2 regions of the Nocardioides daedukensis genome follow, and region 1 is predicted to be linked to the other one. Evidence: predicted binding sites of a transcription regulator. Region 1 holds the regulator's gene; the other holds the start of a gene.

The links. Region 1 encodes HrcA, which represses chaperone genes, less so after heat shock. Its sites were predicted from a motif close to TTGGCACTCGNNNNNNNCGAGTGCCAA; they were not measured.
Region 2: the regulator HrcA is predicted to act here: its motif matches at 2,346-2,372, upstream of BJ980_RS08055 (FmdB family zinc ribbon protein).

What each region holds. Positions count from the first base shown of each region.
Region 1 is NZ_JACCAA010000001.1:3,694,056-3,698,463, reverse strand. Features, by position in the region: gene BJ980_RS18050 (16S rRNA (uracil(1498)-N(3))-methyltransferase) at 1-670, opposite strand, end outside; gene dnaJ (molecular chaperone DnaJ) at 670-1,851, opposite strand; gene hrcA (heat-inducible transcriptional repressor HrcA) at 1,904-2,923, opposite strand; gene BJ980_RS18035 (MBL fold metallo-hydrolase) at 3,094-3,945, shown strand; gene BJ980_RS18030 (PadR family transcriptional regulator) at 3,969-4,408, opposite strand, start outside.
Region 2 is NZ_JACCAA010000001.1:1,622,113-1,626,520, reverse strand. Features, by position in the region: gene BJ980_RS08075 (LCP family glycopolymer transferase) at 1-716, shown strand, start outside; gene BJ980_RS08070 (hypothetical protein) at 831-1,133, shown strand; gene BJ980_RS08065 (MscL family protein) at 1,221-1,586, opposite strand; gene BJ980_RS08060 (SAF domain-containing protein) at 1,654-2,286, opposite strand; gene BJ980_RS08055 (FmdB family zinc ribbon protein) at 2,428-2,763, shown strand; gene BJ980_RS08050 (penicillin acylase family protein) at 2,801-4,408, shown strand, end outside.

The DNA.
Region 1 (4,408 bases):
CCTCTGTGCCCAGTCGGACCGCGCGCACACCTGCCGCGTCGAAGAGATCCAGCTCCTCATCACTCACGCCGCCCTCGGGGCCGACGACCAGGGCGATGCGGCCCGACTCGGGCACGGCCACCGAACGCATCGGGGTCTGTGCACCCTCGTGCAGCACCAGCGCCAGGTCGACACCGGCGAGCAGGTCGAGCACGGTGGCGGTGTCGGCCAGCGGACTCACCTCGGGAAACCAACTCCGCCTGGCCTGCTTGGCGGCCTCACGTGCCGTGGACGCCCACTTCGCGTGCGACTTCGCCGCGCGCTCACCGCGCCAGACCGCCACCGAGCGGGCCGCGGCCCACGGCACGATCACCTGCACCCCGATCTCGGTCAGCACCTCGACGGCGAGCTCACCCCGGTCTCCCTTGGGCAGCGCCTGCACCACGGTGACGTGGGGCGTCGCGGGTACGGCGTACGCCAGCTCGTCGATGCGCACGGTGAAGACCCGCTTGCCGGTCGAGACCACCTCACCCGGCGCGGAGCTCCCGGCGCCGTCGGTGAGGACCACCCGTTCGCCGACCTTCAGCCGGCGCACCGCCACCGCGTGATGGGCCTCGTCACCGGTGATCTCGACGCTCGAGCCTGCGGCGACGTTGGCCAGGGACGGGACCAGGTGGACCGGGAGCGACATCAGTGGAAGGCGTCCCGCAACCGCCCGAAGACCGACTTGTGGGTCGGCTGGACGCTGCCGTCGGGTGTCTGCTCGCCACGGATCTCGGCCAGCTCGCGCAGCAGCTCCTCCTGGCGGGCGTCGAGGCGACCGGGAGTCTCCACCACGGTGGTGACGATCAGGTCGCCGCGGCCGGTGTTGCGCAGGCCGGGCACGCCGCGAGCACGCAGGACCTGCTCGGTGCCCGACTGGGTGCCCGGCTTCACCTCGAGGGTGAAGCTGATCTCGACGTCGGAGTCCGTGCCGTCCTCCACGAGGTCGCCCTCGAGGGTCGGCAAGGTCAGGGTGGTGCCCAGCGCGGCTGCCGTCATCGGCACCGAGACCGTGCAGTGCAGGTCGTTGCCGTGCCGGGTGAAGGTCTTGTGCGGGGCCACGTGGATCTCGACGAACAGGTCGCCGGCCGGACCGCCACCGGGGCCGACCTCGCCCTGGCCGCTGAGCTGGACGCGGGTTCCCTCGTCCACGCCGGCGGGGATCTTGACGGTCAGGTTGCGGCGCGAGCGCACCCGTCCCTCGCCCGAGCACTCGCGGCAGGGCTCGGGGATGGTCGTGCCGAACCCACGGCAGGCAGCGCACGGGCGCAGGGTGCGGATCTCACCGAGGAACGAGCGCTGCACCTGGGCGACCTCACCGGCGCCGCGACAGGTCTCGCAGGTGACCGGCTTGCTGCCGGGAGCAGCGCCGCTGCCGGTGCAGGCGTCGCACACGATCGCGGTGTCGACCTTGAGCTCGTGGGTGACGCCGAAGGCAGCCTCCGCCAGCTCGACCTCGAGCCGGATCAGGGCGTCCTGGCCGCGGCGTACGCGGGGACGGGGGCCACGGCCACCGCCGCCTGCGCCACCGCCCTGGCCGCCGAAGAAGGCGTCCATGATGTCGGTGAAGGAGAAGCCGGCGCCTTGGCCGAACCCGCCGGCGCCGCCCATTCCTCCGCCGAAGGGGTCACCGCCGCGGTCATAGGCGGCACGCTTCTGCGGGTCACTGAGCACCTCGTAGGCCATCGAGACCTCTTTGAAGCGCTCCTGCGTCTCCGGGTCCGGGTTGACGTCGGGGTGCAGCTGTCGGGCCAGCTTGCGGTAGGCCTTCTTGATCGCATCCGCCTCCGCGTCGCGGGGCACACCGAGGAGTTCGTACAGGTCGCTCATGAGTCCTTCTTGTCGCTGGGCTCTGGATGGTTGGGTCGTTCGTGGGGCGAGGTCATGCCTCGTCGAGGATCCGGGACACGTAGCGGGCCACGGCCCGCACGCTTGCCATGGTTCCGGGGTAGTCCATGCGGGTCGGCCCGACGATGCCGAGGGAGGCGATGGCCTGGTCCTCGGGGCCGTAGCCGGTGGCCACCACGCTGGTGGCGGCAAGTTCTTGGTAGGGGCCCTCGTGGCCGATCCGGACGGTCACGGCGCCTGCCGAGCCGACCTCGCCGAGGAGCTTGAGCAGGATGACGTGCTCCTCCAAGGCCTCCAGCAGTGGCCGGACGGTGTCGAAGCCCTCGCCGAACCGGGCCAGGTTGGCGGTGCCACCGACTGCCACGCGCTCATCGGAGCGGTGGTCGGACATCGCTTCGACGAGTGAGGCGGCAACGGCCTGCGCTGTCTCGCGGAGATCGGGCTCGGTCTCCTCACCGACGCGGCCCAGGGCCCGGATCGCCTCGGCGATGATCTCGCCGGTTGCGGCGTGGTTGACCGAGGACCGCAGCTTCACGAGCTCGTCCTCGGTGAGCTCGCGCTCGCACTCGACGAGTCGCTGCTCGACCCTGCCGGTGCTCAGGATCAGCACCACGAGCAGGCGGTTCGCGGCCATGGCGACGATCTCGATGTGCCGCACCGTGCTGCGCGAGAGGGTGGGATATTGCACGACCGCCACTTGCCGGGTGAGCTGGGCGAGCAGGCGAACGCTGCGCTGGACGACGTCGTCGAGGTCGACCGCGCCTTGGAGGAAGTTGGAGATCGCGCGCTGCTCGGTGGCGCTCATCGGCTTCACCTTGGTGAGCCGGTCCACGAAGAGTCGGTAGCCCTTGTCGGTCGGGACCCGGCCGGCACTGGTGTGTGGCTGGTGGATCAGTCCCTCGTCCTCGAGGACGGCCATGTCGTTGCGCACCGTGGCCGGTGAGACTCCGAGCTGGTGCCGCTCGACCAGGGCACGCGAGCCGACGGGCTCCTCGGTGGAGACGTAGTCCTCCACGATCGCCCGGAGCACGGCCAGTCGTCGGTCCTCGACCATTCCGGACTCCTTCCGTCGTTGTGCGCCAGCCTGGACTCTGGCACTCCGTTGTCGCGAGTGCCAATCCTACTCGCCTGTCGATGCCCGCGCCGAACCTGCACTTGTTGCGCGTCGACCCGGCAGTTGTTGCGCGTTGAACCTGCAGTTCTTGCGCCCACTAGCCTGAGCACGTGCCCGACTCCCCCGCCGTCCTGACCGAGATCGCCGACCGCACCTGGGTCGCACGTAATGAGTTGATCGACGTGAACCTCACCGTGATCGGCGGCGAGCGCGGGCTCGTCGTGGTCGACACGCTCGCCTCGACGGCGGCAATGGCCACCATGCTCGACTCGATCCGCGCCCTCGGGGCAGGTCAGGTCGTCGGCGTGGTCAACACCCATGCGCACTTCGACCACGTCCTGGGCAACGCGGTCTTCGAGGGCACCCCGATCCACGCGCACGAGGCGACCGCCGCAGCGCTTGCCACCTTCCGCGACACCAGGACGGCGTTCGTCGGGAGTGAGGGTGGGCGGGAGCGTGCGGCCGAGATCGACGCCTCACCGGTGCTCCTGCCGGACCGGACCTTCTCCTCGGCGCAGGTCATCGACCTCGGGGACCGTCAGGTCGAGCTCCTGCACCCCGGGCGCGGCCACACCGACGGCGACGTCATCGTGCGTCTGCCCGACGCCGACGTCGTCGTACTGGGCGATCTGGTCGAGGAGTCCGGCCCGCCGGCCTACGGCCCGGACTGCTGGCCGATGGAGTGGCCCACCGCGCTCGACCTGGCGATCTCGCTGATGACCGACGACACGGTCGTGGTCCCCGGCCACGGCGGCGTCTCCGACTCCGACTTCGTGCACGAGCAGCGCGGGCAGATCGGCGTCGTCGCGGAGACCATCCGGGACCTGGCCGGACGCGGGATCCCGGTGGGCCAGGCCCTGGCCGAGGGTGAGTGGCCCTGGCCCGAGCACCTGCTGGATCAGGCCGTACGCCGTGGCTATGCGCACCTGCCTCGGACCGCCAAGCGATTGCCGCTCATCTGAACTGACCGCGCGGGGTCAACGACTCACTTCGGGTCGCCCTCGGCGAGCAGTCCGTAGAGACGTCGTCGAGTCTCACCGAGGATCTCGGCGGCCTCGGCCCGCTGCTGCTCGGTGCCGACGGTGACCACCTGCCACACGGCTCCCATCACCTGGCCGACGACAGGCATCAGATCGCCGATCCCACCGGCCGCGGCGCGTTCCTCGTCGGTCTCACGGAACGCCCGCCAGGTCGCTGCGAGCTCGTCGGCGTGCGAGTCGACGTACGCCTGCCCGGAATTGGTGAGGTGCAGCAGGCGGCGTCCTTGGGTGTCGCGACCCTCGACCAGACCCTCGTCCTCGAGCTGCTGGATCGTCGGGTAGACCGAGCCGGGGCTCGGCTTCCAGGCTCCTTCGCTGCGCTCGGCGATCTGCTGAATCACCTGGTAGCCGTTCATCGCCTCCTCGGCGAGGACGGAAAGGATGG
Region 2 (4,408 bases), 2.1 Mb from region 1:
ATGTCGACCACTTCGTCGTGGTCGACTTCAACGGCTTCAAGGGCATGGTCGACGCGCTGGACGGCGTCAAGGTCTGCATCCCCGAGGACGTCAACGACACCGCTGGCAACATCGACCTCAAGGCTGGCACCCGCACCGTCAAGGGTGACGAGGCCCTGGACTATGTCCGGGTCCGTCACGGCATCGGTGAGCGGGAGAACGGCGACCTCGGCCGGATGAAGCGCCAGCAGGCGTTCATCGCCGCGATGGCCAACAAGGTGATGAGCAAGGGCATGCTGGCCCGCCCCGATCGGTTGATCCGGTTCCTCAACGCCGCGACCCAGTCGCTGACCCTGGACCAGAAGCTCGACTCGGTGAAGAAGATCGCCGACCTCGGGGCCCAGTTCCAGGACATCGGGTTGGGCAACATCAAGTTCATCACCGTGCCGCTCGAGACCTACCAGCCGGACCCGAACCGGGTGATCTGGACCGAGGACGCCGAGGAGCTCTGGGAGCTGATCCGCACCGACCAGCCGCTGAGCCGTCGCCTGAGCGTCGATGCCTTCTCGGCCAGCGACAAGCCCGGATCGCGCAAGCCCGACGAGACCGCGAGCGCGAGCCCGGATGCCAGCCCGGAGGAGAGCGAGTCGCCGAGCGACTCGACCGAAGAGGCCGAGCCCGAGGACGAGTTCACCCCCGACCCCGAGCGGGTGGCTCGCGAGAACGGTCTCTGCTGAGCACAGTTCGCTGAGCGCCGGTTCGCTGAGCGCCACTTCGCGCTCCCGGATACTGATTGGCTGTTCTGCCGGTGGTTTCCAGCCACTGGGTATCCCGGAGCTAGGCTGATCACGATGAATGATCCACGCACGCCCGCCGGCGACGGCGAGGTAGAGGAAGCCGCAGCGCAGGCGCCCGGGCCCACTGGAGCAGGGGCAGCCGACGCGGAGTCGACTTCGGTGGAGCCCACGGCAGAGTCGAACCCGGGGGAGCCGACGTCGGTGGAGCCGGACTGGAAGCGTCGCAAGCGCCTGGCCGAGGTCTTCGGTGAGGCGCTGCCCGAGGTCTCGCGAGAAGAGCGGGCCCGTGAGGGCGGCGACCGCAAGGGCACCCCGGACGACTGGTTCCGCAGCCAGGTCCCCCCGCACCACGGCTGAACACACGGCTGAGCACACGGCTGAACACGGAACGACCCCGCAGCCTTGGCTACGGGGTCGTTAGTCGTGGAGCTGGCGGACCTGCGATCAGATCTGGCCGCCGCGGGTCTGCAGCGAGTCACGGATCTCCTGGAGCAGGACGATCTCCGGCGCCGAGGCCTCGGGCTCGTCGGCGAAGAAGTGCTCCTTGGCCTTGTTGTAGGGCGTCACCACGAAGAAGTAGACGACCGCGGCGATGATCAAGAAGCTGACCAGTTGGGTCAGGAAGACGCCGACGTTGACGTCGAGCAGCTCGACACCGTCGAAGTTCGGCTCGCCGCCGACTTTGCCGATGAAGCCCATCAGTACGCCGGTGAACGCCTCGACCACCTTGGCAAACGCGGTGCCCATGATGAAGGCGACAGCGAGCTCGACCAGATTTCCTCTGAGAACGAATTCCTTGAATCCCTGCATGTTTACTCCTTTTGAGTGGGCGCCCGAGGACGCCCGACTGCCTTGCAGACTTGGACAGCGCCACACGCTAGCGTGAAAAAACTGCCGTCAGATACATAGTGACCCCCGCAGAGGTGATATCTCGGGACATCGCGGACGTGGCGCCCACCACGATCAGACGCCCTTGTGACTGATTCTGCTGCGCAGGAGGCCGGTTCTGGGGTAATGCGATCACGAGAAGGTGATGGCCGACCTCGCGCGTGTCGCCCGTCCCGGGATCGGTCGCCAGCAGGTCGATCCGATCACCGACGCGCACCAGGCCGACGACCTCGGAATCCGGGAGACGCACCGGCACGGCCACCAGGCCGGAATAGCCCTTGAGCAACGACTCACCGACCAGGCGCACGGTGGTGATCGGCTCGCCACGACGTACCGGACCGGTCGTGGAGCGACCGATGGCATAGGTCGTGGAGGCGAGGCCGGTGGGCACTGCAGCGTCGGGCAGGGCGACCGTGGTCAGGTCCGCCTCGGTGACCACGGCGCCGGCAGGCAGGTCGTGGGCCGCGACAACGACGGTTGTCGTGGACGCCGGTGGGGGAGCCACGGCGCGGAGGCCCGCCAGGACAGCCAGGCCCAGCAACAATGCAGAGAGCAGACGGCGCCGGCGCAGCACCAGGCGCCGGAGTGCGCGGCGGGACTCGTCCAGGTTCGGCAGTTGCATGCGGCAACGCTAGGTGGGAGCGAAGACGGTTCCGGGAGTTCTCCACAGGTGACCTATGATTGGCAGTCGGCAGCTTTGAGTGCCAGCCACCGAGCCGCCGTCCCGAACATCCGTAGGACATTCAGCAGAGGAAGACCAGCCGTGCCGACCTACCAGTACGCCTGCACCGAATGCGGACACGCCTTCGAGCAGTTCCAGAGCTTCAGCGACGACGCCCTCACCGTGTGCCCCGAGTGCGAGGGCCGGCTGCGCAAGGTGTTCAACGCAGTGGGTGTGGTCTTCAAGGGCTCCGGCTTCTATCGCACCGACTCTCGCGGTTCGGGCAGCAGCTCCACCCTGCCCGCCTCGGACTCCGGCAGCTCCTCGTCCGCCAAGTCGTCGAGCTCCTCCGACTCCTCCAGCTCCTCGAGCAGCAGTTCCTCGTCAGCCTCCGCCAGCTCCAGCTCGTCCTCCTCTGACGCGCCGAGCACCACCTGAGCACGGATCGCGAGTCGCTGCAGGGACAATGACGACCGTGGATCTCAAGCAGCGCTGGCAAACCTTCCGCTCGTGGCCCTGGGGCGTGCGCTGGGCGAGCTATGTCACGGCCGCCCTGGTACTCACCCTGATCGCCACGCTGCTGACCGGGACGGTCCTGGTCCGTCGACCGTTCCCTCTGGTCGACGGCGAGATCGAGCTGGCCGGGCTCAAGGGCAACGTCCAGGTGATCCGTGACGACAACGGCATCCCGCAGATCTATGCCGACACCACCTCGGACCTGATGCTGGCCCAGGGTTTCGTGCACGCCCAGGACCGCTTCTTCGAGATGGACGTACGCCGTCACATCACCGCCGGTCGCCTCTCTGAGCTGTTCGGCGAGAGCACGCTCGAGACCGACAAGATGGTGCGCACGATGGGGTGGCGCCGGGTCGCCGAGCGCGAGCTGCCTATGCTCGAGCCCGAGACCCGCGCTGCGTTGCAGTCCTACGCCGACGGCGTCAACCAGTACCTCGACAACCGCTCCAACTCCCGGATCGCCCTTGAATACACGGTCCTGGGCCTGGGTGGGCTCGACTACACCCCGGAGAAGTGGACCCCGGTCGACTCGCTGGCCTGGCTCAAGGCGATGGCGTGGGACCTGCGCGGCAACATGGAGGACGAGATCGCCCGGGCGATGCTCTCGGTCTCCCACACGGAAAGCGAGGTCGCCGACCTCTATCCGTCCTATCCCTATGCCGAGCACGAGCCGATCGTCACCCAGGGCGCACTGGTCGACGGGCGCTATGAGCCCCGGGCCACCGAGCCGGGATCACGCGACCCCGCCCGCCCGGGCTATACCGCCGACCAGCTCGACGTACTCGACGAGACCCGCAAGGCGCTCGGTTCTGTCCCCGAGCTCGTCGGACAAGGCCCCGGCATCGGCTCCAACAGCTGGGTCGTCGACGGCGAGCACTCCGCCACCGGTGAGCCGCTGCTGGCCAACGACCCGCACCTGTCCACCAGCATCCCCGGCATCTGGTACCAGGTCGGCCTGCACTGCCGCAAGATCTCCTCGGACTGCCCGTTCAACGTGTCCGGCTTCAGCTTCTCGGGGGTCCCCGGCGTCGTGATCGGCCACAACGACGACATTGCGTGGGGCTTCACGAACCTGGGCCCCGACGTCACCGACCTCTACCTCGAGCGGGTCACCGGCAAGCAGTGGGAGTACGACGGTGAGCTGCGGCCGCTGCAGATCCGCCAGGAGACCATCAAGGTCCGTGACGGCGAGGACTTCGAGCTCACGATCCGTGAGACCGACCACGGTCCTTTGGTCTCAGACGTGTCGAGCGAGCTCAGCACGGTCGGTGCCAACGCCCAGATCGCGGGCGAGGATCGGACCAACCATGCGGTCGCACTGCGCTGGACCGCACTCGATCCCGCACCGACCGCGGACGCCATCCTCGGTCTCAACCGCGCGTCCAACTGGGACGAGTTCAGGGCGGCCGCCGCGTCGTTCTCGGTGCCTGCACAGAACCTGGTCTATGCCGACCGCGAGGGACACATCGGCTACCAAGCGCCGGGACGGATCCCGATCCGCAAGTCCGGCAACGACGGCACCCGCCCGGCCGCGGGTTGGCTCCCGGAGAACGACTGGAGCGGCAAG